DNA from 2 places in the Pseudarthrobacter sp. S6 genome. Region 2 is predicted to be linked to the other one. Evidence: predicted binding sites of a transcription regulator. Region 2 holds the regulator's gene; the other holds the start of a gene.
What was found. The regulator LexA, encoded in region 2, represses DNA repair genes until DNA is damaged. The targets are predictions, from matches to a motif close to TCGAACANNTGTTCGA.
Positions count from the first base shown of each region.

Region 1: a site for LexA is predicted at 6,260-6,275, ahead of ACQCS0_RS10410 (DUF6504 family protein). Genes of this name have one in related genera too.

Region 1 covers NZ_CP189581.1:2,162,018-2,178,044, forward strand. Annotated here, with positions in the region: gene ACQCS0_RS10360 (endonuclease/exonuclease/phosphatase family protein) at 1-656, opposite strand, end outside; gene ACQCS0_RS10365 (DUF2177 family protein) at 749-1,138, opposite strand; gene ACQCS0_RS10370 (lipoyl protein ligase domain-containing protein) at 1,155-1,922, shown strand; gene ACQCS0_RS10375 (MBL fold metallo-hydrolase) at 1,967-2,608, opposite strand; gene ACQCS0_RS10380 (S-(hydroxymethyl)mycothiol dehydrogenase) at 2,605-3,690, opposite strand; gene ACQCS0_RS10385 (mycoredoxin) at 3,774-4,031, opposite strand; gene ACQCS0_RS10390 (SOS response-associated peptidase) at 4,161-4,910, shown strand; gene ACQCS0_RS10395 (VOC family protein) at 4,956-5,378, opposite strand; gene ACQCS0_RS10400 (chorismate mutase) at 5,398-5,718, shown strand; gene ACQCS0_RS10405 (hypothetical protein) at 5,790-6,179, opposite strand; gene ACQCS0_RS10410 (DUF6504 family protein) at 6,334-6,669, shown strand; gene ACQCS0_RS10415 (DNA polymerase III subunit alpha) at 6,666-10,154, shown strand; gene thrS (threonine--tRNA ligase) at 10,271-12,280, shown strand; gene ACQCS0_RS10425 (HIT domain-containing protein) at 12,301-12,888, shown strand; gene pgsA (phosphatidylinositol phosphate synthase) at 12,878-13,501, shown strand; gene pdxS (pyridoxal 5'-phosphate synthase lyase subunit PdxS) at 13,643-14,569, shown strand; gene ACQCS0_RS10440 (M3 family metallopeptidase) at 14,636-16,027, opposite strand, start outside.
Region 2 covers NZ_CP189581.1:1,752,459-1,768,485, reverse strand. Annotated here, with positions in the region: gene ACQCS0_RS08625 (MFS transporter) at 1-337, shown strand, start outside; gene ACQCS0_RS08620 (cation diffusion facilitator family transporter) at 390-1,406, opposite strand; gene ACQCS0_RS08615 (GlsB/YeaQ/YmgE family stress response membrane protein) at 1,611-1,886, shown strand; gene ACQCS0_RS08610 (RNA methyltransferase) at 2,021-2,914, opposite strand; gene rplT (50S ribosomal protein L20) at 2,964-3,419, opposite strand; gene rpmI (50S ribosomal protein L35) at 3,539-3,733, opposite strand; partial or broken gene ACQCS0_RS08595 (hypothetical protein) at 3,863-4,144, shown strand; partial or broken gene infC (translation initiation factor IF-3) at 4,492-4,893, opposite strand; gene ACQCS0_RS08585 (DUF1844 domain-containing protein) at 5,281-5,667, shown strand; gene ACQCS0_RS08580 (MFS transporter) at 5,824-7,128, opposite strand; gene ACQCS0_RS08575 (SseB family protein) at 7,183-8,079, opposite strand; gene priA (bifunctional 1-(5-phosphoribosyl)-5-((5-phosphoribosylamino)methylideneamino)imidazole-4-carboxamide isomerase/phosphoribosylanthranilate isomerase PriA) at 8,088-8,834, opposite strand; gene ACQCS0_RS08565 (hypothetical protein) at 8,892-9,050, opposite strand; gene hisH (imidazole glycerol phosphate synthase subunit HisH) at 9,051-9,782, opposite strand; gene hisB (imidazoleglycerol-phosphate dehydratase HisB) at 9,779-10,405, opposite strand; gene ACQCS0_RS08550 (histidinol-phosphate transaminase) at 10,487-11,605, opposite strand; gene ACQCS0_RS08545 (LysM peptidoglycan-binding domain-containing protein) at 11,683-12,123, opposite strand; gene lexA (transcriptional repressor LexA) at 12,473-13,216, shown strand; gene ACQCS0_RS08535 (ATP-dependent DNA helicase) at 13,230-15,287, opposite strand; gene hflX (GTPase HflX) at 15,280-16,027, opposite strand, start outside.

The sequences.
Region 1 (16,027 bases), 410 kb from region 2:
GCGGTCACCAGGATGGGCAGGTGGTCGGAGGCGCCGCGGGGCAGGGTTTCCACGTTCTCGATGTTCAGGCCCAGGGACGTGGCAAAGTCGAAGTGGCCCTTGAACACCTTGTAGCGCGTGTAGGTCCGGCGATCACTGAGGGATAGTTCGTACCCCGTGTTCTTCATGTGTTCGTTGAGGTTCTTCGTGAAGAAGGGGTAGTTGAAGTCCCCCACCATTAAAGTCATCAGGCCGGTGCCCATGCCCAGCAGTTCCGCGTGGGCAGCATGGATCTGGTTGCGCCGCAGCGAGTTGGTGGCGGTCAGCGGTGCAGCGTGGAAAGACGCGATGACCAGTTCGTGATCGGTCTCGTTGTCCCGCACGCGAGTGCCGATGAGGCGCTCATGGGCGGGCGCCAGGACCATGTCGTGAAGGGACTTCTTGAGCGCGAATGCCTTGGTGCCGTGGGCGGTGAACCGGTCCGGCCGGTAGTAGATGGCCAGCCCAAGCCGGTTGCCTTTCGTGGAATCGGCCAGTTGCAATTGACCCAGTGTGTCCGGCAGGTCAGTGGTGTCACATTCCTGCAGGCACAGGGCATCAACGCCGAAGTCCTGTGCCAAGGCGACCAGCTCCCCGCTGGCCTTGTGCTTACGTAAGTTGTAGCTAATGACGCGTATCAGTGGATTACCTCTTCTGAGGAGTAGCGGGTGGGCCCAGTTCTTGAGTTTAGCCACCGATGGGGGACGGTGCAGTATTAATCCGCTGGATGTCAGGTGGAGCGGAACACCAGCCATCCGGCGAGGGTGGACAGCCCAGTCAGGGCGGCACCCCATAGGATGTCCACGACAATAAGCTGGAGTGGCCACGTCTTGAGCGTGGCGGCATTCGTGAGGTCGTAGGTGGCGTAGGCAAAGGCGCCCAAGGCGGCCCCGTAGCCGACGGCGGTCAGCCAGCTGCCGCCGTCGAGCGCCGGCCGCAGCGCAAAGAAGACAATTCCTGCTATGTACATGACATAGAAAGCCACGGCGTAACCTAAGTGTGGCTTGTCTGCGAGCAGGTCACCGATGTGGCTGCGGTAAAACGGGTTCATGAGTTTGAGCCAGACGGAGTCGATGACGGCAAACGCAGCAGCGACAACAAGGAATTGCAATATGACCATAAGGGAGCTTAGCAACATGCAGGACGCCGAAGCGGGAATGCAGACCCTGACCGTGGTGCGGCAGGATCACACCCTCGGCGCCGCACGCGACCTGGAATTCGGCCTCGAACTGCTGACCCATGCGAAGACCGGCAGGATCGGCCCCACGCTCCGGCTGTACCGGCCCGCACCCACTGTTGCGTTCGGTCAGCGGGATACCCGGCTGCCCGGCTTCGACACAGCCGCCCAGGCGTGCCGGGAGTACGGATTTGAACCCCTGGTGCGGAAGGCCGGTGGCCGCGCCGCCGCTTACCACGAGGGCACTCTGGTGGTGGACCACGTGATGCCCCATACCGATGCCATTGCCGGCTCCAAGGCCCGGTTCGGATTCTTTGGTGAGTTGCTGGCGCAGTCTTTGCGGAACGTCGGTGTGCAGGCCGCAGTTGGCGAAATTCCGGGGGAGTACTGCCCAGGCGAGTTCAGCGTTCACGGAACCGATCCGGCCGATCCGGCGCGCCGGATCAAACTCGTCGGAACAGCGCAACGCGTGGTGAGTGGCGGGTGGCTGTTCAGTTCCGTGATCGTGGTGGAAAACTCCGCCCCCATCCGCCACGTCCTGACGGACAGCTATGCCGCCTTGGGCCTGGACTGGGACCCGGCCACTGCCGGCGCGGCCAACGACCTCGTGCCCGGGCTGACGGTCCAGGATGTCCAGGACGCCGTAATTGCCGCGTACGCGGGCCACGCCTCCCTCCGGCACGCCGACTTCAGCAGCTATGCAGGTTTGGACACCAGGGAGGCGTAGCCCGCGCTAGCCGTGCTGGGCCAGATGGCGGGGCTCCGGGGCCCTTAGTGGCCCCGGGCGATCCACTCGTCCAGGTGCGGGGCTTCTGCTCCGATGGTGGTGCTGTCGCCGTGCCCGGTCCGGACCACCGTTTCGGCCGGCAGGGGCAGCAGCCACGTCCGGATCGACTCGATGATGGTGGGGAAGTCGCTGTAGGACCTGCCCGTGGCGCCGGGGCCACCCTGGAACAGGGTGTCCCCACTGAAAAGCGAGCCCTCACCATCGGGCCCGTCCGCCAGGTGGAAGGACACCGAGCCGGGCGAGTGCCCGGGGGTGTGCAGGGCCGTCAGGCTGGCCCCCGCCACCTCGATGATGTCGCCGTGCTTGATGGCGACATCGGGTTCCACATCCGGGTAGACGTTGCGCCACAGCATCCAGTCGTCCTGGTGAAGGTGGATCGGTGCCTGGACGAGGTCCCAGAAGTCAGCTACCGACCGGATGTGGTCGTCGTGGCCGTGGGTCAGCAGGATCGCCTTGAGTTTCCGGCCACCGACGGCGGCGGCTACGGCCTTGGCATCGTGCGCGGGATCGATGACCACGCATTCCTCCGCGTTGCCCACGATCCAGACGTTGTTGTCCACATCCCAGGTGCCGCCGTCGAGCGAGAACGTCCCGGATGTGACGAGGTGCTCGATCCTGACGCTCACAGTTCCACCACAGAACGCAGCACGGAACCGGAGTGCATCTTCTCGAACGCTTCCTCCACCTGGTCGATGGTGATCCGCTCGGTCACGAAGGCATCCAGATCCAGCTTGCCCTGCTTGTAGAGGCTGATCAGCATGGGGAAGTCCCGGGACGGCAGGCAGTCACCGTACCAGGAGGACTTCAGCGACCCGCCGCGGCCGAAAACGTCCAGGAGCGGCAGCTCCAGGGTCATCTCCGGCGTCGGGACGCCCACCAGTACCACGGTGCCGGCGAGGTCTCGGGCGTAGAAGGCCTGCTTGTACGTTTCGGGACGGCCGACGGCGTCAATCACCACGTCTGCGCCGAAGCCGCCGGTGAGTTCCCGGATCTTCTCCACCGGGTCGGAATCAGAGGAGTCCACGGTGTGGGTGGCACCGAGTTCCTTCGCGCGCTCCAGCTTTTTCGCGTCGATGTCGACGGCGATGACGGTGGTTGCGCCGGCGAGCGCGGCGCCGGCGATGGCAGCCATGCCCACACCACCGCAGCCGATGACGGCGACGGTGTCACCGCGCTTGACGCCGCCGGTGTTGATCGCGGCGCCCAGTCCGGCCATGACCCCGCAGCCGAGCAGGCCGATGGCGGCAGCATCGGCGTCGGGATCAACCTTCGTGCACTGGCCGGCAGCCACAAGGGTCTTTTCGATGAAGGCTCCGATGCCCAGGGCGGCGGACAGTTCGGTGCCGTCCTCCAGCGTCATCTTCTGGGTGGCGTTACGGGTGTTGAAGCAGTACTGGGCCTGGCCGCGGTTGCACGCACGGCAGTCGCCGCAGACGGCCCGCCAGTTCAATACCACGCGGTCGCCCGGGGCGACGTCCGTGACGTCCGGGCCAACGGCACTGACCACTCCAGTGGCTTCGTGCCCGAGGAGGAACGGAAAGTCGTCGCTGATGCCGCCCAGCTTGTAGTGCAGGTCGGTGTGGCAGACGCCGCTGGTGAGAATGTCCACCAGGGCCTCGCCCGGACCCGGATCCGGGACCAGGATGGTCTCCAGAGTGACCGGGGCGCCCTTGGAACGCGCTACGACACCTTTGACTTTATGGATCACGAAAGGCTCCCTCAATGCAGATAGACAGAACGGGACCAACACGGATGTTGGTCCCGTTCTGTTTACCACATGAGCTGCGGTGTTCAGGCCGCGAGGCGGCTCTTTACCTCGGCAGCGGAAGGATTGGTGGCGGCAGTGCCGTCCGGGAAGAGCACGGTGGGCACGGTGCGGTTGCCGCCGTTGAGCTTCTCCACGAGGTCGGCTGTGCCCTCCACCTCTTCGATGTTGATTTCCGTATAGCCGATGCCCTGCGCGTCCAGCTGCTTCTTCAGCCGGTTGCAGTAGCCGCACCAGGTGGTGGAAAACATGGTGATGGTGCCGTTCTCGGGGGTAAAGTCCACGGAGCTCTCCTGAAATCGTTGGGTAGGTTCCTTCCCGTCAACGGTAACCCGGGGCAGGCTATTCCCTGAGCCGGCCCGGTGGATGCGGTGCCGGATGACAGCAGATAACGCTGATGGCATGCTGGAGCCATGTGTGGACGCTATGTGATGGCACGGGCCGTGGGCGACTTGCTGGCCGACTTTGATGCCCAGCTGGAGGAGGAAGTGCACCTTCCCCCGTCATGGAACGTGGCGCCAACCGACGCTGTCCCGATCGTCCTGGAACGGCTGATCGACGACGGCCCCGTGCGGCAGCTCCACGTGGCCCGCTGGGGCCTGGTGCCGTCCTGGGCGAAGGATCCGGGCATCGGCCCCAGGATGATCAACGCGCGCAGCGAGACTTTGCTCGAGAAGCCGGCCTTCCGCAAAGCCGTGAAGTCACGTCGCTGCGCTGTCCCGGCGGACGGGTACTACGAATGGAAGCAGGGCACCGGCAAAGCCAAGCAGCCCTACTACGTCCATCCGGGCAAAGGCAGCGGGCTGGTGTTCGCGGGCCTGTACGAGTGGTGGAAGGATCCGTCCAAGGCCGAGGGTGACCCCGGCCGGTGGATGCTCTCCACATCCATCCTGACGGCGGACACCCCGCCGCCCGGTGCTGAGTCGACAATCTTCGGCAAGCTCACTGCCTTGCATGACCGCGTGCCGCTGCCCATGGACCGGGCCACGATGGCGTCGTGGATCGACCCGCAGATCGACGACGCCGCCTTCCTGGTGGACCTGGTCCGCGCCCATGTCAAGGACGTCGCGGCCGACTGGCACGTGGATTCCGTCGGCACCGAGGTGGGCAACGTGCGTAACAACTCCCCGGAACTCATCCGTCCGGTAGAGGCGCTGTTCTGAGGCGTTCCGGTCGCTGACCCGGCTGACGGCGGAGGTGCCCGGCCCTTAAACGGTGACCTGGCCGCCGTCGTCCACTGTCCAGGTGGGGTTATAGGCAATTTCCCAGCGGAAGCCGTCCGGATCGGCGAAATAGCCGCTGTACCCGCCCCAAGGCTGGGTGACCGGCGCAGCGACGATGGTGGCTCCGGCCGATGCCGCCTCCGCCATGACCCGGTCCACCGCCTCGGTGCTGGGCAGGTTGTGGCTGAGTGTGATGCAGGGGACCGGGCCGGGCGCGCCTACGCCGGCCTCGGCGTGCATCTGCGCGGCGTCCCACAAGGAAAGGACGAGGCCGTGGTTGACCTGGATGAACACCACATCGCCCGGGAATTCGCGGTGGACAGGCCAGCCGAGGCCTTCGGCGTAGAACCGGCGGGAGGCGTCAACACTGCGAACGCCTAGTGAGATGAAGTCGACTCTGGGCTGCATGCTTCGATACTGTCAGAAGATGGCAACAATTCAAGGAAACGATCGGGATGCTTTGGCCGACAAGGAACAGCTCGCAGCCGTTCGGATTGCGGTCGACGAAGTTGATGAGCAGATTGTCACGCTCATTGCGCGGCGTGAACGCCTGATCCGCATCGCCGGAAGCCTGAAGGGGGACGACGCTGAAGTCCGTGCCCCCGGCCGGGTGGAACGGGTGATTGAGCATGTCCGGTCCGCCGCGGAAAAGAAGGACATTGATCCGGACATCGTGGAATCAACCTACCGGGCCATGATCTTAGGGTTTATCGAACTTGAAATGAAGGTCCACAAAGAGAGCAGCTGACACCGCCGCAGGTGCTGTCCGGATTCGGGTCCGGCAGCACCTGCCCCGGTGTTTGCCTGCTCCAGTGTTTCCTAGAGCGCTTCGTCGACGGCGACGCCCGACTGGAATTCCCGGCCGTCGGCCTCGCTGAAGGCCGACATGACGTGTCCCTTGCCCAGGCCATGGACGGCCGCGACGGGGAAGTTGCCCGTGATGGTGTTGCCCGAGTGTGTCACACCGGCAAGATCATAGTTTTCCTCGGCGCTTTGGTCATGGCTGAACGAGTAGAAGGCAATGGCCTCCCCGTTCATGAACTCAATACCCAACCGTCTTTGTGATGAGTAATCAGGGCTCGCCGCCACCAGGCCCACTACGTACGCACCTGCCCCCGGTATGTTGCCGTCGATATCGAAGGTTGCCACGAGCTTTTCGTCCTGGGCCTTGATGCTTACGTGCTTGAGGAGTGCGTCATGGGTGCTCATGCCACAATCCTGCCCTCCTGCTGCCCGTCCGTCCACCCCTGTCTAGGTTTTGTCGGAGCGCCGTCGTAGACTGGATTTATTCGAATATGTGTTCGAATAATTTGCTGTTGCATCAGCATCCTGCATCAGCTCCGTTCAGTTCCGGGAGGCGCCCATGGGTACGTTCAGCGAGTCCGTGGACGTCGTCTGCACCCCCGCGGGCCAGCCGCTGAAACTCCAGTGGGCCGGGCGGCACTACACCGTGTGCGCCGAGCCTGTCCGGTGGTACGAACGCCGGCAGTGGTGGGCCGAGGAGCGCCGTGCGCCCCTCGGCAGCGGGCCGGGGCTGGTGGACCACGAAATCTGGCGCGTCCAAGTACATGCGGACCCGCAGGGTACCGGCCCTCGGGATGCAGGAGAGCCGCTCACCCTGGACCTGAGCAGGCATGTCGGCAGCGGCCGCTGGAGGATCCTGCGGATCCACGATGCACTCCGGCCCCAGACGGCATGAGCTTCTCCCACCTTCACGTTTCCACGGCCTTCAGCGCACACTATGGCGTGGCGTGGCCCGACGAACTGGCCCAGGTTGTCGCCGCGGACGGCGCAACCGCGCTCGCCTGCACGGACCGGGACGGCCTGTACGGCACCATCAAACACCTCAAAGCCTGCATGGCCGCCGGCATCGACCCCATCGTGGGTGTGGACCTAGCGGTCTTCGACGACGACGGCGACCACCGCACCCAGCTCGCCGGCAGGGTGGTGGTGCTCGCCCGGGGCAACAACAACGGGGCGGGGTACCGGGCCCTGTGCCGGCTGGTGTCCGATGCCCATGCCCGCACCTCCGGCAAAGCCGGGGGAGCGGTACCGGTGGCGGTCACCCGCGCCGAACTCGCCTCCCGCACGCTCGACCCCAAAACCCTGAAACCGGTCCTGACAGTACTGATCGGCCCGGATTCCGACGTCGGACGGGCCATGAGCGGCCGGCGCTACCTCCGTCCGCGCACCCTTTTCAAAGGCTGGCTGGACGCCATGCCCCCAAAAACCCTGGTGGCGGAAGTCGTTTCCCAGCTCACCGCCCCCGGGGCGCACCTGAGTACCGCGCATGCGGTACGTATGCTCAAGCTCGCGGAAGAACACCATGTACCGGCTGTGCTCACCAACGCGGTCCGCTACTGCGCAGAGGACGGTGCCGCCACGGCAGACGTGCTCGACTCCGCCCGGACCCTGAAGTCCCTCCCCGAACTCGCGGCCGAACCGCTGCTCCAGCCCAACGGGCAGGCCTGGCTCAAATCCTCTGCGCAGATGCTTCAGCTCGGCAAGGAAATTATCCGCGCCGCAGGGTATGGCGCAGCGGACCTCAAACAGCTGATGGCGCAGACCGAGGCGCTCGCCGACTTCTGCCGGATCGACCCGGTGACTGACATGGGCTGGAAGCAGCCGGTAGTCCCCGAGGCATCGGTCATAGGCATCAGCCAGGACCCGCACAATGAACTGGTGCAGCGCTGTGAGGCCGGGATCAGCAGGCGGTTCCCTGGGATATCAGGCTCAGCCCACAAGGACATGCGCTCGCGGCTGGAGCACGAGCTGGGGATCATCAGGAACCTGGGGTTTTCCTCTTACTTCCTCACGGTCGCGGAGGTCTCCCGGATGATCCAGGACATGGGGGTCAGGGCAGCCGCCCGTGGTTCCGGGGCTTCCAGCCTGGTCAACTACCTGATTGATGTCAGCCAGGTGGACCCCCTGCAACACGACCTGATCTTCGAACGCTTCCTGTCCCGGGACCGGGCCACGTTGCCGGACATCGACATCGACGTCGAAAGCGCCGAACGGCACAACGTATACCGGCGGATCTTTGACCGCTTCGGTTCCGAGCGCGTCACGCTGATGAGCATGCAGAACGGGTACCGCGCCCGCGGTGCCGTCCGCGACGCCGGGATGGCCCTGGGTATGGACCATGATGACGTCGGCGAGATCGCCAAGCAGCTGTGGCGCTTTTCGGCCCGGAAATTCCGTGAGGCACTGGTTGAGAAACCTGAGCTGCGTGAGTTCGCCGGGCGGGTGGAACAGCGGGACTTCGCCGAAAACCAGCAGCTTGACCTGCTGGTGGACCTCACCGAACGGCTGGACCGGCTGCCCCGCCATATCTCCATGCATCCCTGCGGGGTGATCCTGGGCGACGCCACGCTGCTTGACCGGACCCCTGTGCAGCCCAGCGGACTGGGGCTGCCCATGAGCCAGTTCGATAAACACGACATGGATCCCATGGGCATGCTCAAGCTTGATGTCCTGGGCGTCAGGATGCAGAGCGCCATGGCGTTTGCCGTCCGCGAAGTCATCCGGATCCATCCCTCCAAAGCGGAAGTGGTTGCGGCCGGGGCCCACCCTGCAGGTCCTGACGGGACCGGGCCGGACTACATCGCCGAGAACGGGCACATCGACCTCAACGCCGTGCCGCTGGATGATGAACCAACCTACGAACTGATCCGCAGCACCCACACCCTGGGCTGCTTCCAGATCGAGTCGCCCGGGCAGCGGGAGCTGATCGGCAAGCTGGCGCCGCGTGAGTTCAACGACCTCATCATCGACATTTCGCTGTTCCGGCCGGGCCCGATGAAATCGGACATGGTGCGGCCTTTCCTGGAGCACAGGCACGGCTTCGCGCCGGAGGTCTACCCGCACCCCGACCTGAAACCCGTGCTGCAGGAAACGCATGGGGTCACTGTCTTCCACGAACAGATCCTTAAAACCTTCCACGTGATGACCGGCTGCGGCCTGGCGCGCGCAGACGAGTTTCGCCGGGCGCTCGGCGACGAGGTCCACGAGCTGAAGGTGGAGGAGTTCTTCCGCAAGGAGGCCCGGATCAAGGGGTACGCCCCGGAGGTGGTGGACAAGGTCTGGGAGACCCTGAAAGCCTTTGGCAGCTTCGGCTTCTGCAAGGCGCACGGTGCGGCGTTTGCCGTTCCCACCTACCAGTCCGCCTGGCTCAAGACGCACCACCCCGAGGCTTTCCTGGCGGGGCTGTGGGAACACGATCCCGGCATGTACCCCAAACGGCTGCTGGTGGCCGAAGCCCGCAGGCTGGGCATTCCCATCCTGCCGCTGGACATCAACCGCAGCCAGGCCGAGTACAGGGTGGAACGAGTGGCGGCAGGGCCGGATGCCGGCAAGCTGGGGATCAGGCTGAGCCTTAACGGCATCTACGGCCTGTCCGGGACCGAGCTCAAGCGGATTGTCGCCGGCCAGCCCTACGACTCCCTGGCTGACCTCCGGGCCCGGTCCAGGCTGAGCAAGCCAAGTATCAAAAGGCTCGCCCAGCTGGGTGCTTTTGATTCCCTGCACCGTGAATCGGGCGGCGCCGCCAACCGCGCGGACCTCGTCCAGCACCTGCAACAGCTCCAGGCCGCGGGCGGTACCCGGAAAGGCATCGACATCATGGAAGGGCAGCTGTCCCTGCCGCTGGGGGATGTGGAACTGCGGAACGTCAAACCCGGGCTTCCCGCGCCCACCCTGGTGGAAAACGTCCGGGCAGAACTGGACCTGATGGCCATAGACGTCAGCGGGCACCTGATGGACAGCCACCGGCCCCTGCTGGACCGGCTCGGGGTCACCACTGCCGACAAACTGTTGAGCCTGCGCAACAACACCGAGGTACTGGTGGCCGGGGTGCGCATCGCCACCCAGACCCCGCCCATGCGTGGCGGCCGGCGGGTGGTGTTCATCAGCATCGATGACGGCACCGGCTGCGTCGATTCCGTGTTCTTCCATGAAGCCCAGGAGCAGGCGGGGCTGTTGCTGTTCGGCACCAGGCTGCTGCTGATCCGGGGCACTACACGCCGGACAGGTCCCCGGGGAATCAGCCTGAGCGCCAGCATGGCCTGGGACCTGAGCCGGGTGGAATCCCTGCCGTTCGCGGCGGACCGCGTGGAGAGCACCGATGTACCGCATCCCCTGGACGGGATCAGCCGAAGCCTTGCGATTACCGGAATGGGCGGCTGAGGGGTCGCGGGTCCCGTTGGTCGGCCTCCCGGGAAACCGATAGCATTGACGATGGCTGGCTGTGGTCCCCGTACGCCACAAGCTATGAAGCCTAAAACTTTGAATAGGAGACACCCGTGTCAGATGCCCAGCAGATCACCCTCATCGTCGATGGCGAAGAGACTAAGGTGACTACCGGGACAACCGGTGCGGAACTCTTCTTTGAGCGCCGCGATGTTGTTGTTGCCCGCGTCAACGGCGAGCTGAAGGACCTGGACCAGGAACTGCCCGAGGGCGCCGAGATCGAGGGCGTCACCATCGATTCCCCTGACGGCCTGGACGTCCTCCGCCACTCCACCGCCCACGTGATGGCCCAGGCAGTGCAGCAGCTGCGCCCGGACGCCAAGCTGGGCATCGGCCCGTACATCACCGACGGCTTCTACTTCGACTTCGACGTCGCCGAGCCGTTCACCCCCGAGGACCTCAAGACCCTCGAGAAGATGATGCTCAAGATCGTCAACCAGAACCAGAAGTTCGTCCGCCGTGTGGTCAGCGAGGACGAAGCCCGCGAGGCCATGAAGAACGAGCCCTACAAGCTAGAACTCCTGGGCAAGAAGAACAACGCCGCCGAAGCAGGCGAGGGCGTCAACGTCGAGGTCGGCGCCGGCGACATCACTATCTACGACAATGCTGAGCGCAAAGAGGGCACCACCGTCTGGTGCGACCTCTGCCGCGGCCCGCACCTGCCCAACACCAAGCTCATCTCCAACGCCTTCGCACTGACCCGGTCCTCCTCGGCGTACTGGCTGGGCAACCAGAAAAACCAGCAGCTGCAGCGCATCTACGGCACCGCCTGGCCCACCAAGGACGCGCTGAAGGCCTACCAGGAGCGCATCGCGGAGGCTGAGCGGCGCGACCACCGCAAGCTCGGCGTCGAACTTGACCTGTTCTCCTTCCCCGACGAGCTGGGCTCCGGCCTGCCGGTGTTCCACCCCAAGGGCGGCATCATCCGCAAGGAGATGGAGGACTACTCCCGCCAGCGCCACGTCGATGCCGGCTACGAGTTCGTCTACACCCCGCACATCACCAAGGGCCACCTGTACGAAGTCTCGGGCCACCTGGACTGGTACAAGGAGGGCATGTTCCCGGCCATGCACGTGGATGCCGAACTCAACGAGGACGGCACCGTGCGCAAGCCCGGCCAGGACTACTACCTGAAGCCGATGAACTGCCCCATGCACAACCTGATCTTCCGCTCGCGTGGACGGTCCTACCGTGAACTGCCCCTGCGTCTGTTCGAATTCGGTTCGGTCTACCGGTACGAAAAGTCCGGCGTGGTCCACGGCCTGACCCGGGTCCGTGGCATGACCCAGGACGACGCCCACATCTACTGCACCCGCGAGCAGATGAAGGACGAGCTCACCAAGACCCTGAAGTTCGTGCTCGACCTGCTCAAGGACTACGGTCTGAACGACTTCTACCTGGAGCTGTCCACCAAGGACCCGGAGAAGTACGTCGGCGAGGACGCAGCCTGGGAAGAAGCCACCCGGACACTCGCCGAGGTGGCCGAGGAATCCGGCCTGGAACTCGTCGCGGATCCGGGCGGCGCAGCCTTCTACGGACCGAAGATCTCCGTTCAGGCCAAGGACGCGCTGGGTCGCACCTGGCAGATGTCCACCATCCAGCTGGACTTTAACCTCCCGGAACGCTTCGAGCTGGAGTTCCAGGCAGCCGACGGCACCCGCCAGCGTCCCGTGATGATCCACCGTGCGCTCTTCGGTTCCATCGAGCGGTTCATGGGCGTGCTCACCGAGCACTACGCCGGCGCATTCCCGGCGTGGCTTTCCCCTATCCAGGTGGTGGGCATCCCGGTGGCCGAAACGTTCAACGAGTACATGTTCGACGTCGTTGACCAGCTCAAGGCGGCAGGCATCCGCGCCGAGGTGGACACGTCCTCGGACAGGTTCCCCAAGAAGATCCGCACCGCCAGCAAGGACAAGATCCCGTTTGTCCTGATCGCCGGCGGCGACGACGCCGAGGCCGGCGCGGTGTCCTTCCGCTTCCGTGACGGGAGCCAGGACAACGGCGTGCCGGTTGCCGAGGCCGTCAAGCGGATCACAGAAGCCGTCCGTAACCGGACCAGCTAGCGGAAACGGATAAAAACACGGTGCAGGAGAACACAGGCGCAGGCTACCCAGGGGATGCCGGCGTGACAGATGACTTTGATCTCGCGGGCGTGCCGGATGCTTTCCAGCGCCTGTGGACTCCGCACCGGATGGCCTATATCAAGGGCGGCCAGCACCAGTTCAAGAACGAGAACGACTGCCCTTTCTGTGTGGGTCCGGGCCGGTCTGACGAGGAAGCCCTGATCGTTTACCGGGGCAAGACCTGTTACGTGGTCCTTAACCTGTTTCCGTACAATCCGGGCCACCTCCTGGTCTGCCCCTACCGGCACGTCCCGGACTACACCGACCTCACGGTGGAAGAGACCTCGGAATTTGCGGAGATCACCCAGACAGCCATGCGGGTCCTGCGCAAGGTTGCGAACCCGGGCGGGTTCAACCTCGGCATGAACCAAGGTGTGGTGGGCGGGGCAGGAATCGCCGCCCACCTGCACCAGCACATCGTTCCACGCTGGGGCGGGGACGGTAACTTCTTCCCCATCATCGCCCAGACCAAGGCCATCACGCAGACCCTGGATGAAGTCCGCCAGCAGGTTGCAGAGGCCTGGCCCGGGGAGACGGATGCTGAATAGGCATGCGCGCGGGTTTTTCACCGCACTGTTCACTCCGCTGGCGCGTTGGCTCCTGAGAATCGGTGTTTCCCCTGATGCCGTGACGGTCATCGGAACCGCCGGCGTGGTGGTCGGAGCGTTGGTCTTCTACCCCCTCGGCCAGCTCTGGTGGGGGACCCTGTTCATTACCGCGTTCATCTTCTCGGACGTGCTCGATGGCATAATGGCCCGGCTTCGGGACTCAGGCGGCCGCTGGGGAAACTTCCTGGACTCCACGCTGGACAGGATCGCCGACGGTGCACTGTTCGCCGGCGTTGCTATCTGGTTCTTCACCGGGGGCGCCGATTACGCCATCGCCGTCGCAGCCATGCTCTGCCTGGTTTTGGGCATGGTGGTCTCGTATGCGCGGTCCAAGGCCGAAGCCCTCGGTTTCACAGCCAATGTGGGCATCGCCGAGCGCGCCGAGAGACTGGTGTCGGTGCTGGTGGTCACCGGATTTACCGGCCTGGGGCTGCCCCCCGTGGTCCTTCTGGTGACGCTCGGACTCCTGGCCCTGGCCAGCCTCATTACCATCATCCAGCGCGTAGCCACCGTCCATCGCCAGGCGTTTGCGGAGTCCGCGGCTTCGGATTAAGGCTGATTAAGCCCGCCGCCTGGCGTGGGACTAGTATTGTGACTGCCCGGTCAATGTATCCGGCAACCCGGTGCGTGTACTTTCGGTTTCTTGCCGCCCTCACGCCCGGCGAAGATCAGCTATCTACCCATAGGGGTTTTTGTGTCTACACCTGATGTAAGCAGCGAAGCCGGTTCGTCCGCGAACAGCGTCACGGGCAGCAACCGCGTCAAGCGGGGCATGGCTGAGATGCTCAAGGGCGGCGTCATCATGGACGTCGTCAACGTTGAACAGGCCCGCATCGCCGAAGACGCCGGTGCCGTTGCAGTCATGGCGCTCGAACGCGTTCCGGCCGATATCCGCGCCCAGGGCGGCGTGTCCCGCATGTCGGACCCGGACATGATCGACAAGATCATCGACGCCGTCTCCGTGCCGGTCATGGCCAAGGCCCGGATCGGCCACTTCGTGGAGGCCCAGGTCCTGCAGTCGTTGGGCGTGGACTACATTGACGAGTCCGAGGTCCTGACCCCGGCCGACTACGTCCACCACATCGACAAGTGGAACTTCACGGTTCCCTTCGTCTGTGGCGCCACGAACCTCGGTGAGGCGCTGCGCCGCATCAACGAAGGCGCGGCCATGATCCGCTCCAAGGGCGAGGCCGGCACCGGCGACGTCTCCAACGCCACCGGGCACATGCGCCAGATCCGCGCCGAGATCGCCAAGCTCGCGGCCTTGCCCGAGGACGAGCTGTACGTCGCGGCCAAGGAACTGCAGGCCCCGTACGAACTGGTCAAGGAAGTTGCCGCTGCCGGCAAGCTCCCCGTGGTGCTGTTCACCGCCGGAGGCATTGCCACCCCGGCCGACGCTGCGATGATGATGCAGCTCGGCGCTGACGGCGTGTTTGTAGGTTCCGGTATCTTCAAGTCCGGCAACCCGGCCCAGCGTGCCGCTGCCGTGGTCAAGGCCACCACGTTCTTTGACGACCCCGACGTCATCGCCAAGGCCTCCCGCGGCCTCGGCGAAGCCATGGTGGGCATCAACGTCGCTGACATCCCGCAGCCGCACCGCCTCGCCGAGCGCGGCTGGTAACAGCTCTAAAGCAGTACGACGGCGGCGGGTCACCTTACGAAGGTGGCCCGCCGCCGTCGTCGGTGGTTAGCCCAGGCCGCGGCGTTTCAGCAAGGGCTCCAGTTCGGCGTCGCGGCCGCGGAGTGCGCGGAAGGATTCCAGCGGGTCCCTGCTGTTTCCGCGGGAGAGCAGCTCCTGGCGGAAGCGTTCGCCGTTGGCCCGCGTTAGCCCGCCGTTCTCGGTGAACCAGTCCACAGTTTCGGCGTCCAGCACCTCACTCCAGATGTACGAGTAATAACCGGCCGCATAGCCGGCGCCCGCGAAGATGTGCTGGAAATAGCCGGTTCGGTAACGCGGCGGGATCAGGGCATGAGCCACGCCCGCGGCGGCAAGGGCCTTTTCCTCGAAGGCGAGTGCATCGTCCGGGACCTCGGTGACATCCAGCGTGTGCCAGGCCAGATCCAGCAACGCAGCGCCAAGGTATTCCGTGGTCCCGAAGCCTTCGCCCCAGAGCCGTGCGCCGTTCAACTTGTCCACAACCTGCTGCGGAAGCGGTTGGCCGGTGGCGTGGTGCCGGGCGTAATGTGCAAGTACCTCCGGCCACAGGATCCACATCTCGTTGACCTGCGATGGGTATTCCACAAAGTCGCGGGGTACAGCAGTCCCGGCGAACCGCGGATACGCCACGTTCGACAACAAGCCGTGGAGCGCGTGTCCGAACTCGTGGAATGTGGTGCGCAGTTCGTCCAGCGTCAGGAGCGTAGGCTCGCCTGCCGGCGGCTTGGAGATATTGAGGTTGTTGATCACCACGGGAAGGGTGCCGAGCAGGCCCGACTGTTCCACCAGCGAGTTCATCCAGGCGCCGCCCCGTTTGGATTCGCGGGTGTAGTAGTCGCCCAGGAACAATCCCAGCCCGCTGCCGTCCTGGTCCCGCACTTCCCAGACGCGGACGTCCGGGTGGTAGCCTGCGAGGTCCTTCCGTTCGTGGAAGGTGATGCCGTAGAGGGATGTGGCTGCGAAGAAGACGCCGTCCCGGAGAACGCTGTCCAGCTCGAAGTAGGGGCGGAGCGCCTGTTCGTCCACTGCGTACGTATCCCGCCGCACCTTGGCCGAGTAGAACGCCCAGTCCCAGGCCTCCAGCGGATGCCCTGCCGCCTCGGCCAGCGCCGCAGCCTCGGCGTCGGCATTGCGCACGGCGGCGGGGGACAGCCTGTTCAGCATGGACTGGACCGCCTCAAAGTCGCGGGCTGTCTGGCGGTCCACCACGAATTCGGCATAGTTGGCGAAACCCAGAAGGGCTGCCTTTTCAGCGCGCAAGCCAGCCGTTGACCTGGCCAGTTCCAGGACATCCAGGCCGCCGCCGTCACTGCCCCGGCCGGTGGAGGCCTCAAACAGCCGACGGCGGATGTTCCGGTTTTCCAGGGCAGCCAGGGCGGGCTGGTTGCTGGGCTGGATCAGCGTCAGCAGGAATTTTCCGTC
Region 2 (16,027 bases):
CGCCGTCGCCCTGGTGGTTTACGCGGTCGCTGTGCACTGGCCCTGGTCAGCCCTCGTGATGGTCTTTGTGGTGGGGGCGTCCGGCTCCATGCTGATCCCTGCCCTGCAGACCCGCCTGTTGGATGCCTCGCCGGACGCACCTTCCCTCGCTTCCTCGCTCAACCATGCAGCGCTCAACGTTGCCAATGCCTTGGGCGCTTTCCTGGGCGGCGTAGTGATCGCCTGGGGCTGGGGCTTCGTGGCGCCCGCGCTCGTGGGGGCCGTGTTGGCCGTCCTTGGCTTTGGCATCGCTGTGACCAGCGGGCTCCTGGAACGCAAGAAGCCGCTGGCCGCCTGATCCGGAGGAACGGGCGGGCAGCGGCTTCACCGCAGCATGCTGTGCGCTAACGTCAGGCCGGCGGGTCCTGGGCCCCGGCTTCGGCTTCGGCTTCGGCTGAAGCGTGGCCCGCGCCTGAAACGTGCCCTGCACCGGATATCTCGTCCGTGCGGCCGGCTTCCCGGTGCAGATCCGGTTCGAGGTAGATCACCCGAGCAATCGGAACGGCCGTACGGATTCGGGACTCGGCATCATCAATCGCAGCGGCGATGTCCCGGCCGGATTCGGCGGCGCCTACGGAGATCTTGGCGGCCACCAGCAGCTCCTCCGGTCCGAGGTGAAGGGTCTTAAGGTGGATGATGCGGTTGTGCCCCTCCGCCTCGATGGCCTCGCTGATGCGGGCCACATCATCCCGGGTGGCGGACTCGCCCAGCAGCAAGGACTTGGTTTCGATAGCCAGGACAACCGCGATGGCCACGAGCAGCAGGCCGATGATGCCGGTGCCCGCGGCGTCCCAGATCCCGTTGCCGGTGACGATGGTCATGCTCACACCGACGAGGGCGAACAGCAGGCCCAGAAGCGCCCCGAGGTCTTCCAGCAGGATGACCGGCAGTTCCGGCTGCTTGGCTGTTCGCACAAAACTCACCCAGCCCTGCTTCCCACGGATGTGGTTGGACTCGATGATAGCCGTCCGGAACGAGAACGATTCGGCAACGATGGCGCCGATCAGCACCGCCAACGGAACCCACCAGAAGTCCCCCTCAATGGCGTTTGGGTGCTGCAGCTTCTCCCACGCTTCGAAAAGTGCAAAAAGCCCGCCCACGCTGAAAAGCACGATCGAGACGATGAAAGCGTAAATGTAGCGTTCACGGCCATAGCCGAACGGATGCTCAGGGCTGGCTGCCTTTCTGGCGCGCTTACCGCCGATCAGGAGCAACAGTTGGTTGCCCGAGTCGGCCATGGAGTGGATGGCTTCGGCGAGCATTGACGAGGATGCCGTCAGAAAAAAGGCCACGAATTTCAGGACGGCGATGGTCAGGTTTGCGGCAAGGGCCGCGACGATCGCCTTGGTACCGCCATTTGCAGCCACGGAGGCTTCTCCTCTTCACGAGTTTCAGAACCAAGCAGGGAAATTCGCGGCGCCGCAGTCGGCTCCGCCCCCCGAACACCGTACCTTTTTGGGTGCAGAAGACGCACCTCTGACATGCACTAAGCCTGCTGACATTAGAGGAGCCGTATGTTAGCTTGAACACTAATCGGGACGTCTAATCCCGACGAATATGAAGGAGGAGACATGGGTTTTCTTGCTTGGATTATTCTCGGCCTCATCGTAGGGGCCATCGTCAAGGCCGTCATGCCGGGTAAAGTCGGCGGCGGCTGGGTGACGAGTCTCGTGCTTGGCGTGGTCGGCGCGATTGTAGGCGGCTGGATTGGCAGCCTCCTGTTCGGCAAGGGTGACCTTGCCTTCTTTGATCTGGGTACTTGGATCCTGGCTATCGTCGGCGGCCTCGTGGTCGCCGGTGTCTACGGCGCCATCACAGGACGCAGCAAGAGCACACGGGCGCCCTGATTACCCCTACCTCATCTGATTCACACAGCAAGGGCCCCGGAGAACTTCCGGGGCCCTTCCTTGTTAAGTCATATGTCCAATTAGGTTAAATATCCCGGCTGGTCTGACTTCCCGTGAGCCACCCCGAACTTCAGTCATGCCTTCTGAGACCGGGCACTCGCATAGAGGCACACCGTTGCCGCCGTGCCGAGGTTCAGGCTTTCCGCTCCGCCGTAAACGGGCACGGCCACGCGGTGATCGGCCAGCGTCAGTTCTTCTTCGGCGAGGCCCTGGGCCTCGTTTCCGAACAGCCACGCTGTGGGATTCTCCAGGGCGAACAACGATTCGACGCCGGGGCCTGCGATTCGGCGGGCGGCGTTTTCGTCCTGGAGCGTATCAAGGTTCACGTCACCGTTGCCGTCGGCAGCCAGGATGCCAATCCCCCGCGCACGGCAGGCGGCTGCCACTTCCGCGATATCGGCGCCCAGGACCACTGGCAAATGGAACAGGGAACCTGCGGTGGAACGGACCGCCTTGGGGTTATAGATGTCAACGCTGGACGAGGTCAGGATGACGGCGTCCGCCCCGGCCGCATCAGCTGCCCGGAGCACGGTGCCCGCGTTGCCGGGGTCCCGGACCTGACACAGCACTGCAAGCAGCCGCGGGCCGGCGTCGAGGACCTGCTCAAGGCTCACGTCCAGGAAACCGCAGACCGCGAGAATGCCCTGCGGGGTAACGGTGTCCGCCATCGCGGCCAGCACTTCGTCGGTAGTGAGGTATGCGTCGATGCCCTCCGCGAGTGTCTCCAGGTCCGGGTGCCTGTCGAGGCATGCCTCGCTAGCGTAGACCTCATAGACGACGCCGGGCTCCCCCGCGGCAACTCGTTTCTGGTGCAGCGTCAGGGCCTCTCGGACAGCCTGCGGACCCTCTGCCATGAACTCGCTGCGTTTTAAACGCGCCGGGCGCCCGGCAAGTTGTGCCACCTTCCTCACCCGATCAGCTCGGGGATTGGAGAGTGGAAAGTCTTGCGGGCGCCCGGTTTCGTTCATGTAAGAACCTTAGTGGCTTCAGCCACCAGTCCTCGAACTGGCGTGGGTGCTACTTGGCAGCCACGTCAGCGGCAGGCTTTGCAGCCTTGGCCTTCGGTGCCTTGGCAGCCTTGGGGGCTGCGGCTTCGACGGCCGGAGCGGACGTATCGGCAGGCAGGGAATCCTTGGCGATCTTCACCAGCGCAGCGAATGCGTTAGCATCCGAAACGGCCAGCTCAGCAAGCATACGGCGGTCAACCTCGACCTCAGCGGCCTTCAGGCCCTGGATCAGACGGTTGTAAGTCAGGCCGTTGGCTCGGGATGCAGCATTGATGCGCTGGATCCACAGGCGGCGGAAGTCGCCCTTCTTCTTCTTGCGGTCGCCATAGCTGTACACAAACGAGTGCAGCAGCTGCTCTTTGGCCTTGCGGTACAGGCGTGAACGCTGTCCACGGTAGCCCTTCGCGCGTTCAAGGATAACCCGGCGCTTCTTGTGGGCGTTGACCGCCCTCTTCACACGTGCCACGTGCGTACTCCTTCGAAAATTCTGATCCCAAGCATCTACTGCCGGAACAACCGGCTGGCCTGAGAAGCCTTTTTGGTAGTTGACTGCTGCCAGGTGGCATCAGTCAGAGAACTTGGAACTTAGATGCCGAGCATCTTCCGGATGACCTTTGCGTCACCCTTGAAGACAATCTTGTCGCCGGCGAGGCGACGAGTCAGCCTGGAGGACTTGTGCTCAAGGTAGTGGCGGCGGTTGGCCTGCTGGCGGCGCAGCTTGCCGCTGCCGGTCAGCTTGAAGCGCTTCTTAGCACCACTGTGGGTCTTCATCTTCGGCATGGGGACCGATCTCCTTACGTGTCCACAGACATTGTCTGCAGTTCTTTCGAGCAGCCGCCCCTGCAGGCGGCATGCTGGTTGCGTACTGCAGGAGGATAACCTCCCGCAGCTGTGAACTAGGTAGTCTTCTTGCCAGCCGGCTTCGGAGCTGCCTTGGGGGCAGGCCTTGCCGCAGGCTTCGGCGCTGCCGGGCGTGCGATCGGTTTCGGCATCGGCACCGGGGGCCTCGGAGCTGCCGGAGCCGCTTCGGCGGGCTTGACGGCGGCTGGAGCCTTGACCGGAGCCGGAGCGGCCTTGGGAGCTTCACGCTTGGGAGCAGCGGCCTTCGGGGCTGCCTGCTTGGGCGCCTCCTGGACGGCTGCTTCCTTGACGGGCGCTGCCTTCGGGGCAGCTTCCTTGACGGGAACTTCCTCTGCCGGAGCTTCCTTGACTGGGGCTTCCTTGACTGGGGCTTCGGATTCCGGAGCTGCTTCAACAGGCGCAACAGGCGTTTCAGCTTCGGCGGGGGCTTCAGTTTCCGGCACCGTGGTGATGGCAAAACCTTCCGGAAGAAGGTCAGCCAGCGACTGCGTCAGCGGTGCCTGGTCGTCGCCGGAGACGTCGACGCGGCCACCGCCCGTAGCCTTCGCTTCGTTCTGCGCCTTGGCCTCCGCACGCTGCGATGCCCGGCGTGCCTCAGCCTTGGCTTCGGCCTTGTTCTTCAGCGGGCCCACAACCATGACCATATTGCGGCCATCGATACGGGGGCTGGACTCAACAACGCCCACATCAGCGACGTCGTCAGCGAAGCGCTGGAGCAGGCGGATGCCCATTTCCGGACGCTGCTGCTCACGGCCGCGGAACTGGATCATGGCCTTGACTTTGTCACCGGCACCGAGGAAGCGCAGTGCGTGGCCGCGCTTGGTCTCGTAGTCGTGGGTGTCAATCTTGAGGCGGAAGCGGATTTCCTTCAGAACCGTGTTGGTCTGGTTCTTCCGTGCTTCACGCGCCTTAACGGCGGCCTCGTACTTGTACTTGCCGAAGTCCATCAGCTTGCACACCGGAGGCTTGGCCTGCGGTGCAACTTCAACGAGATCAAGATCGGATTCGGCAGCCAAACGCAGGGCATCGTCAATACGGACGATTCCTACCTGTTCACCTGCAGGACCGACCAACCGCACCTCGGGGACGCGGATACGCTCATTGATTCTTGGCTCGCTAATGTTAAAACTCCTGTGATTGATGTGGTATTCCACCGGACAATAGAGAAGGCCCCCAATTGCCGGAGCAATCGAAGGCCTCAATGGTCGGATGCACCGTCCTCAGTAGAGGCAGTGCGCACTTCCCCAGGCTTGACACCTGAAAGAACTGTCCGACCGTTACCCGGCAACCTTGGTTCCTCAGGAATTACTTCCGGCGGGAAAACGGCTGACGCGGGTGGGAGAGAACTCCGCTTGCAAACTGCATGTCATTCTACAAAACAAATCCCGCCAAACGCAGCTAAGCGCTGGTGGGACCCTCCATAGCGAAATAACGGCATCCAGTCGGTCTGTGACAAGCTTACCAGTATGAGCACCCCAGACAGCAATTCACACGTTTTCGAGGCCCCCGCCGCCAAGGCTGACGTAACCCAGCAAATCCGCGATATCTCGGAGGTGCCGGCCATCGAGGTCATCACTACCGCCGCAGTGCACTTGATGAGCGCAGCCGCCGTCAAGCTGGGCCTCGCCGCCGAGGACAATGCGGAGGAACTCAAGGATCTGGACGAGGCCCGCAAGCTCATCACCGCCCTTGCCGGACTCGTGACCTCAGCGGCCCCCGAAATCGGATCCCAGCACGCCGGCCCGTTGCGCGATGGCCTGCGTTCCCTGCAGCTCGCGTTCCGCGAGGAGTCCATCATCCCTGACGCCCCGGGCAAGGGCCCGGGCGAGAAGTACACCGGTGCCGTCAACTAGACCCAACCAGCAAACTCTAAAAGTACAACGACGGCGGCGGCGGACGGTCCACACGGATCTCCGCCGCCGTCGTGTTTCACTTAGTTTTTGTCCAGATAACGAGACTTCCGCACCTGAAAAGGCGGAATATCTGGACAAAAACTCTGGAGGCCGGCGTCAGACCGCAGCGCGGCGGCGTCTGTGGGCCTGGAGCAGCAGTCCCACAACGCAGAGCAGAACGCCGGCCACTCCCACGGAGACAAACCCGCCGGACGGTCCCATCCCGTCTATGAAAATCCCGGCAAGTGGTGCCCCGAGCGCAACGCCGGCAGTCAGCGCAGAGCCGTACCAGCCCATTGCCTCGCCGCGGCGGTCCTCCGCCACCAGATCTGCCACCCGTTCGGAGGCTGCCGACAGGACGGGAGCGCACAAGAGGCCCGGAAGGATCGAGACAAAAGCCAGCGTCCAGGTGTCTTGGGCGAAGCCCATCGGGATGGTCAGGGCGGCCATGCCCAGCAGCAGGAGGATCGGCGACACGGGACGGTGCATGGCCCCGTACACCAGCCCGCCGACCACCGATGCGGCGCACCAAAAGAGGAATACGATGCCGATTTCAGCCTGGTGGCCGCCGGTTTCCAAGGCAGCAACAATGCCAACGTCGGTGCCGCTGAGCACCATACCGGTTCCAGCAGCCACGGCGAAGACGGCCGCGACAGTGGCCGTGAACCAGGCGAAGTTGTGGGCCACCTTGCCCCGCAGCCCCGCCGGCCCGCTGCGGGTGCGTTCTGCCCCGGCCGGAGCGAGGTCCGCCGCCGCTTCCTGGAGGTGGGCCGGTGCGGCGGAAAGCACAGCCACTTCCGCGGCATGGCGCTGGTCCGCTTCGCTTTCCTCAGATTGCGTGGCACTTCGCGTGGGCGGGTTGAACCACATGAGGAACAATCCGGCCAGTGACGTGGACACACCCACCACCGTGAGGCCCAGAACAGTGAAGCCGCTGGTCGCCACCACGGCTCCGGCGGCCGGCCCGATCATGAACACCATCTCTGTGGCAATCGAGTCCAGCGCATAGGCGGTCCGCCGCTGGTCGCCGTCCGCGAGGACGCCCAGGGACTGGCGCACAACACTGAAGATCGGCAACGTCAGCAGGCCACCGACGAACACCAGCGGAAGCAGCCACTGGTAGGACACATGCGGCACCACGGACCAGATGACCGCCTCGGACACCACCGACGGAATCAGAGCCCGGCGGAGGCCAACAGTGTCCACGCGCCGGCCGCGCCATGGTGCGCCAACTGCGATGCCGATGGTCATGACAGCCGCCGCGGCGCCGGCAGCTGCATAGCCCTGGTCCAGGGTGAGGACGATGTGCAGGGTCAGCAGCATGCCTGCCGCCGAATGGGGAATGCGGGCGATCATGCCGACCAGCAGCAGCCGCCGGATGGGCCGGACGGCCAGCAGCTCCCGGTATAGAGCGAAGTTCACGAAAAATCCTTTTTGTCTGCCCACGCCAGCCGGGATCTCCGCGCCAACCGTCAGCTACTGTGCTGCGCGCCGCAACTTGATTTCGATCGAGTCAACACGCTCTCCAAACAATACATTCCGGGACCACGCCTGCTGGAGCCCGGACACCAGGGCCTGGACTGCTGCGGCGTCCAGGCCATCCTCAAGGTCGAGCAGCACCTGCAGTTCCGGTCCGGCACCGCCCCCGGGGAGGGTGGCACCCGTGCCGGTGCGGGCGGTGACGCCGGAACCCTGGAGGAGGGCAAGCCGGCGCACTGCCGGGAACGCGGCCGTTGCCCCAGCCATCTCAGCTTCCAGTGCTGCATCAGTGTAGGAAGGGATCCAGTCCTGTTGCTGGGCCAGTGCCCAGACGGCGGGCCGCCGGACCACAAACGTGACCTCCGAGCCCGGATCGAGCACCAGCAGCTCCGCTCCCTCGGCCACGGCCGAGAGGGCAGCCCGGGCGGCGTACACCGCCACCGGCCGGGCGTCGGGGTGCCAGCCAGCCAAGGCGTCCGCCGAGGTGAAGGCCGGCATGGCCGTCCGGCCGTCCGAAGCCTTGAGGGTGACCAGGGCCATGTCCGCCTGCTTGTCCGCCGTCAGGCCATCGACGCCTTCCGCTGCTTCGCCTAGCTGCGCGATGATCGGGATAAACACGCGGGCGGTGGCCAGCGAAGCCACCACGGCAGCTTCGTCGCCGGCGCCTTCAACCATGGCCGCGACGGCGGCGAGGTAGCCGGCGTCGGCCGTGCCGTCGTCGTCCTCGAAGTTGTGGATCCGGCCGCCATCGCCGGCGAGGCTCCGCCCTTCCCACGGCTGGCCTGCCGAGTCAGTCCGGCCACCCGCGCCCGCCAGTGCTGCGGCAATGTGTCCGGGCAGGTGGCGCGGCGCCGGGGATTCCACGGCCGGATCGGCGTTGTGCGTGCTGTCCACGGAACTGCTTAGCGGCGTCCGGCGACGTCGAGGGCTTCGGGGAGCGTGAAGGCGCCGGCGTACAACGCCTTGCCCACGATCGCGCCTTCGACGCCCAGCGGCACCAGGGAGCGCAGCACCTTCAGGTCGTCCAGGCTGGAGATGCCGCCGGACGCGACCACCGGCTTGCCGGTCTTCTCCACCATCTGGCGCAGGAGTTCAACGTTGGGACCCTGCAGCGTGCCGTCTTTTGTGACGTCAGTGACAACATACCGGGAGCACCCGGCTTCTTCGAGCCGGCCCAGGACCTCCCAGAGATCGCCGCCTTCCTTCGTCCAGCCGCGGCCGGCCAGAGTGGTTCCGCGGACGTCGAGGCCGACGGCGATCCTGTCGCCAAAGCGGTCGATGGCGCTGCGGGTCCACTCGGGGTTTTCCAGCGCAGCCGTGCCGAGGTTGACGCGGGCCACGCCGAGGGCCAGCGCCGCCTCAAGGGATTCGTCGTCCCGGAGTCCGCCGGAGAGCTCCACCTTGATGTCCAGCCTGCCCACCACTTCACGGAGCAGCCCGGCGTTCGAGCCACGTCCAAACGCGGCGTCGAGGTCCACCAGGTGCACCCATTCGGCGCCCTGGTCCTGCCAGTTGAGGGCTGCCTCCAGCGGCGTGCCGTAGCTCGTCTCGCTGCCCGCCTCTCCCTGGACCAGCCGCACGGCCTGTCCGTTTACGACGTCGACGGCGGGCAGCAGTTCAAGAACCGGCAGATCGGTTGCGGTGGTCATCTCAAATCCTCTTGGGTGATGGGTTGCTCATGGAAGCGGAACTGGTAATGCATGGGGCTAGGTTCCAGGAAGCGTCAGCAGGTAGGCGGCCAGAAGCGCCATGCCGGCCAGGACGTAGAAGCCCATCTGGGTCCACATTGGTTTGTGCTGCTGCCTGAAGGACAGGGCGCCGCCCACCAGGACGCCGGCCAGGCCCATCAGGACAACCGACCACATCTAGGCGGCGTCCGTGGCAGCTGGCTGGCGAAGGCCGTCTACCCAGTTGCGCAGCAGCCGGGCACCGGCGTCGCCGGATTTTTCGGGGTGGAACTGGGTAGCGCAGAGCGGTCCGTTTTCCACAGCGGCGATAAAGCGCGCGCCGTGCTCTGACCAGGTCACCAGCGGTGCGGTCATCCGGGGCTGGATCACGTCGAAGTTCCACGCCTGGACACCATAGGAGTGGACGAAGTAGAAGCGCTGGTCCGCGACGCCGGCGAAGAGTTTGGATCCTTCCGGAACGTCCACTGTGTTCCAGCCCATGTGTGGCACCACCTCTGCGGGAAGCAGCTCCACCTTGCCGGGCCACTCCCCCATGCCTTCGGCTTCTGTACCGTGCTCTACCCCGGCCTCGAACAGGACCTGCAGGCCCACGCAGATTGCCAGGACCGGCCTGCCCCCGGCCACGCGCCTGCCGATCAGGCGGATGCCGTCCACGGCCTTGAGCTCGCGCATAACAGTCTCGAACGCACCGACCCCGGGTACTACCAGGCCGTCGGCATTAAGCACGTCCTCGGGCTTGGAGCTGAGGATAACCTCGGCCCCGGCCCGCTCCAGGGCGCGCACGGCGGAGCGGACGTTTCCGGAACCATAGTCCAGGACGGTGACTGTGGGCTTGCCTTCGGGCGATACGCGCTTCACGCCGGAGGCCGGATCGATGACGGCGCCATCCCGGAGTATTTGGCCGCTCACAAGGCACCCTTTGTGGACGGAATCCCCTCAACACGGGGGTCGGGTTCCACCGCAGCACGCAGCGCGCGGGCGAAGGCTTTGAACTGCGCTTCCACGATGTGGTGCGGATCGCGGCCCGCGATGACGTTCATGTGGAGGCAGATGCCGGCATGAAGGGTGATCGCCTCAAAAACGTGGCGGGTCAGTGATCCCGTGAAGTGACCGCCGATCAGGTGGTATTCCTGCCCGGCAGGCTCGCCGCCGTGCACCAGATAGGGGCGGCCGGAGACGTCGACCACAGCGTGCGCCAGGGCTTCGTCCAGGGGCACGGTGGCCTCGCCGAACCTGCGGATACCGGCTTTCTTTCCCAAGGCAGTGCGCAGAACTTCACCGAACGTGATGGCGACGTCCTCCACCGTGTGGTGGACGTCAATGTGAGTGTCGCCGGTGGCTTTGACCGTCATGTCAATGAGCGAGTGCTTGCAGAGCGCCGTCAGCATGTGGTCGTAGAACGGGACCGACGTGTCGATGTCCGAAACGCCTGTGCCGTCGAGGTTAATCTCCACGAGCACTGACGATTCACTGGTGGCACGCTCCATGCGTGCGGTCCGGGGCGCGGCAGCGTTCGATCCGGTGAAGCTCATGGTCATATGTCCTTTAGGCGAAGTCAGAGGTGCGAAAGCGAAGGAGATGTGCCGGCGCGCGGCGGCGCCGATACTTCAAGTTTAGGCGGGCAGCCCGGCCTGGCTGGCCAGGATGCGTTCCAGCGACGTCAGGAACGATGTGGTCTCCGTCTCAGTGCCCGCCGTGACACGCAGGTGGCCGGGGATACCGACGTCGCGTATCAGCACGCCGTCGTCCAGCAGCCGCTGCCAGACATCATGCGGGTTGTCGAGGCCGCCGAAGAAGACATAGTTCGAATCGGAGGCGGCAGGTTTGAGTCCCATGCGGGTGAGTTCCGAGACGATGCGGTCGCGCTGCTCCTTGATGTCCTCGACGTCGGCCATCAGCGCAGTGCGGTGCTGCAGGGCGGCGAGGGCCGTTGCCTGGGTGATGGCTGAAAGGTGGTACGGCAGCCGGACCAGGCGGAGTGCGTCCGTGACTTCAGGAGCGGCGGCCATGTAGCCCAGGCGGGCACCCGCGAGGGCGAACGCCTTGCTCATGGTGCGGGACACGATGAGTCGCTCCCGGCCGGGCAGCAACGTAAGGGCGCTGGGCGTTCCATCGTGGGCGAACTCGTGGTACGCCTCGTCAACGATCACAATGGTCTGGCTTGCCTCGCCGGCCGTGTACACAGCCTCCACAACATCCAGGCCCAGGCCCGTGCCGGTCGGGTTGTTCGGCGAGCACAGGAAAACGATGTTGGGCTGAAGCTCCTTGACCTGCAACGCAGCCGATTCGGCACTGAGCCCGTAGTCATCGGCGCGCTGTCCGATGATGTACCCGGTGTCCGTGCCGCTGGCCAGGAGCGGGTACATGGAATACGTGGGCGGGAATCCCAGGGCCGTGCGGCCGGGTCCGCCGAAAGCCTGGAGAATCTGCTGGAGGACCTCATTGGATCCGTTGGCTGCCCAAATGTTGGCGGCATCAAGACCGTGGCCGAGATATTCGGCCAGCGCTCCCCGGAGTTCGGTGAACTCACGGTCCGGATAGCGGTTGAGGCCTGCCGCGGCTTCCGTCACGGCCACACTGATCGCGGCCTGGACGTCCGCCGGGACCCCATGGGTGTTTTCGTTGACGTTCAGCAGGATAGGTACATCCAACTGCGGGGCACCGTACGGGGTTAGTCCGCGGAGGTTGGTCCGGAGGGGAAGTCTGTTCAGACGCTCTAGCTGGTCATTCACCTGAACAGTTTAGGTCCGAAGCAGACGGCCGGAAAATGTGACGGCCTGCGGCGGCACGCTCCAGAGCCTGAAGCCTGCTACTTCGTGGGGACGAAGAGCTGCTGTCCGGGGACAACGCCGCCGGCGGAAAGATTGTTCAACTGAGCAATATCCGCGATGACATCACGGGGATCACGCTCGGGCGCAACAGTACTGGCGATGGCCCAGAGAGACTGCCCTGCCTGGACTGTTACCGACACTGTTGGCGTCAAGGACAGGTCGGCGGCAGAGTCGGCAGCCTTCGCCGGTGCATTGAGGAAACCTGCCAGCGAAAGCAGGATTGCGGCAAGGATCACCAGCGGGATGCCGATGAGGACAATCCGTCCCCTGCGGGTCAGGCGCAGCCGCGGCAGGGATTCCCTGCGCTGCGTGGGCGCCGGACCCGAAGCCGGCAGGGGCCCGGTCCACAGCCGCGCGGTGAGGTCCTGCACGGAAACGAGCTGCGGACGCGAGTCCTGCGAAGCAGATATAGCTGACATGAAATGAGCCCTCCTGGACCATACTGTGCTGCCCGGCGCGTCCTCCGCGTCCACTTGCCGGTGCCGGCCTGGGCCGTCCATAGATGCGAGTATTCGAATCCGCAAGCAACGAGTAGAACACATATTCGAACTTTGCTTCTTCATTTTTAGCACTTATCAACGAATATTGTCGAGACTCGCTAGAACAAATGTTTGAAAAAGCCCTGTGGCTGGCCTACGTTTGGATCAAAGAACAACCACCTCTGTAGTTGATCAGCAGGGTCTGACAATCAACTCCGACACCAGCCCCGGGGCTTTCCAGGCACCAGCGGCCGGAACGGATCCGGGCAACCGAAAGGCATTGGCGTACATGGCAGCACCAGCCGCCGAGGGCAAGGCGACACCGCGCCGCCAGCCCCAACGGACCCCCAAGGGGCTCACCGCCCGCCAGAAGAAGATCCTTGAAACCATCCAGCGCTCGGTGAATGACAACGGCTATCCGCCGTCGATGCGTGAAATCGGCGACACCGTGGGCCTGGCGAGTTTGTCCAGCGTGACCCACCAGTTGTCGCAGCTGGAAAAGCTGGGATACCTGCGCCGGGACCCCAAACGTCCGCGTGCCATGGAGGTCCTCATGCCGTTGACACTGGATGGCGGGTCCACTAAGTCCAAGGGGACTACCAAGCCCTCAGTCCTGCATGGCCTCGGCGGAACGGTCACTGAGCTTCCCTCCGCCATGGACACCGCCATGGTGCCGCTGGTGGGCCGGATCGCGGCGGGCGGGCCCATCCTTGCCGACCAGGTGGTGGAAGACGTGATGCCCCTGCCGCGGCAACTCGTGGGACAGGGTGAACTTTTTATGCTGCGTGTGGCCGGCGACTCCATGGTGGACGCTGCCATCTGCGACGGCGACTGGGTCGTGGTCCGCCGCCAGGCCGACGCCGCCAACGGCGATATAGTCGCGGCCCTGCTGGACGACGAAGCCACCGTGAAGACGTTCCGCCAGCGCGATGGACACACGTGGCTGTTGCCGCAGAACACGCAGTACGAGCCCATCCTGGGCGATCACGCCACAATCATGGGCAAGGTCGTCTCGGTCCTGCGCTCGCTCTAGTACCAGCGTTCAGTCAGGTGCCCTTCCCGGCCAGCCTTTCCAAGGCAGAAAACGCTGTCGTGCGGTCCGTCGTGGGCCAGAACGGCGGCAGCGCGGCGCGGAGGAATCCTGCGTAGCGCTCGGTGGCAAGCCGGGAATCAAGCACGGCCACCACGCCTTTGTCTCCGGTTGAACGGATCAGCCGGCCCGCGCCCTGGGCCAGGCGGATGGCCGCGTGGGTGGCCGATACCGCCATGAAGCCGTTTCCGCCGGCCTGCGCAACGGCGCGGGACCGTGCTGTCATCAGCGGATCGTCCGGCCGCGGGAACGGAATGCGGTCGATCACCACGAGCCGGCATGATCCGCCCGGAACATCCACGCCCTGCCAGAGTGACATGGTTCCGAAGAGGCAGGTATCGGGCTCGTCCGCGAACTGCTTCACGAGGGCAGTCATGGTCGAGTCGCCCTGGCAGAGAATGCTGAGGCCGAGCCGGGGACGCATCGCCTCCGCGGCCTCCTCGGCGGCCCGGCGCGATGAAAAGAGACACAGGGCGCCGCCGCCGGACGCCCGGATCAGCGCTTCAAGTTCATCGAGTGCCTCCGGCGACGCCCCGCGGCCCGGCTTGGGCAGGTGCCCTGCGACGTAGAGGATCCCCTGTTTGGGATAATCAAAGGGCGATCCGACGTCGATCCCGGTCCAGCTCGGCGCGCCCTCCCCCACGAGCCCCAGGCCGCCGGCGGCCGGCTGAAAGGCTGAGCCGATGGCAAGCGTGGCCGACGTCAGCACCACGGTGTGGCCGGCGAACAGCCCTTCGCGGAGCTTTCCGGCTACGCTGAGCGGCGCGATGTTGACCAGAGCCGGCGCAGACTCGTCGGGTTGGGCATAGCCCTGTTGCGGGTCGAAGGAACTTGCGCGGGAAAACCACACCACTTCACGGTTCTCACGGGACACAATGAGCCGTTCACACAGTTCGAGGATCAGCATCAGGCGTGAGCGCGCGAGCTGCCGCCCGCCGTCGGCCGTTTGGCTGCCCTCACCCTTGGAATCAGAGAGTGCAGCCCGGCACGCCTCACGCAACTGGTCCACACAGTCCAGCTGTTCGTCGTTGAGGCCGTTGGGGAGCAGCCCGTTGGGCACCCCGGCCAGGGCGAGTTCCAGGTTGGCGGCAGCTGCGTTGAGGGCATCCACCGTGATGGCCGTGTGCTTCCGCGCGCCCGACGCCGCAGCGTGGACCATTGCCACGGAGAGTTGCCCCGAAACCGCACCGGTGACCCGGTCCTGCAGTTCGTGGGCCTCGTCCACCACCACAACGTCGTACTCGGGGAGCACTGCGAGGCCTTCAAAGGCGCTGACCGCGAGCATGGCATGGTTGGTGACCACCACGTCAGCTTCGGCGGCCTCGTGGCGTGCCAGTTCGCTGAAGCATTCGGCCGCCATGGGGCATTTTTGCGCGCCCAGGCATTCCATGGACGTCACTGACACCTGCCGCCAGGCCCGGTCCGTTACACCGGGAAGCAGTTCATCGCGGTCGCCCGTGGTGGTCTTTTCCGCCCACTCCCGCAGGCGCACCACTTCCTTCCCCAGCTGGGACGACGGCCCGCCCAGGGCGGCGGCGAAATGCGGGACACTGGTGTCCTCGCCGAGGGAGAACAGCTGGCCCTCGGCGGGTTCTTCAGAAGGGAACCCGCCTACGAGCTTATGCTGGCACACATAGTTGGAACGGCCCTTGACAAGGGCCACCTTGACCGGGCGGTCCAGGGCGGGGGTGATGGTCTTCAGCAGCCGGGGAAGGTCGCGCCCCACAATCTGGGTCTGCAGCGCAAGCGTGGCTGTGGACACCAGCGTGGGCTTGTTACTCACGAGCGAGTGCGCAATGAGCGGAATCAGGTAGGCCAGCGACTTTCCGGTCCCCGTCCCGGCCTGGACCAGGAGGTGGTCGCCGGTTTCGATGGCCCTGGCCACCTGCCTGGCCATCTCGTGCTGCCCGCTGCGGCTTTGACCGCCCATGCCGGCCACAGCGCGGTCGAGCAGTTCGATCACGAACTGCTCGCCGGCCGTACCTTTGACTTCCCCCGCCACAACTTCAGTCATGGTTGATGAAGGATTCCAGTTCAGCCGCAAGGCCCTCACGCACCATCACCAAAGCGCGGGTACCGTGCTCGCCGTGATCCAGGCTCAGGATCTCGGCATCGGTCTCGTGCAGTTTGCTGATCAGGTCACCGCGATCGTAGGGAATCAGGAGCTCCAGCTTTACGCCGGGCCGCGGAATCCCGTCACTGATGGCCCGCAGCAGTTCAGCGATCCCCTGGCCGGTGCGGGCCGAGACCACTACGTGGCGCGGCTCGCGCTGCTTGAGGCGCTCCACCACAAACGGATCAGCGGCATCGGCCTTGTTCAGGACAATGATCTCTGGCACCTTGCGGGCATCCACTTCGCTGAAGACCTTGCGGACAGCAGCAATCTGGCCCTCGGGGTCCGGGTGGGACACATCCACCACGTGCAGGATCAGATCCGCGTCAGCCACTTCTTCCAACGTGGAGCGGAAAGCCTCCACCAACTGCGTGGGCAGCGACCGGACAAAACCCACGGTGTCCGCGAGGGTGTAGCCGAGGCCATCAGAGGTCTCGGCCTTTCGCACGGTGGGATCCAGTGTGGCGAACAGTGCGTTCTCCACCAGCACACCGGCGTCGGTCAGCCTGTTCAGCAGCGATGACTTCCCGGCGTTCGTGTATCCGGCAATCGCAACGGAAGGGACTGAATTACGACGGCGGTTGGCCCGCTTGGTTTCACGCGCCGGCTTCATCGCCGCAATCTCGCGCCGCAGTTTGGCC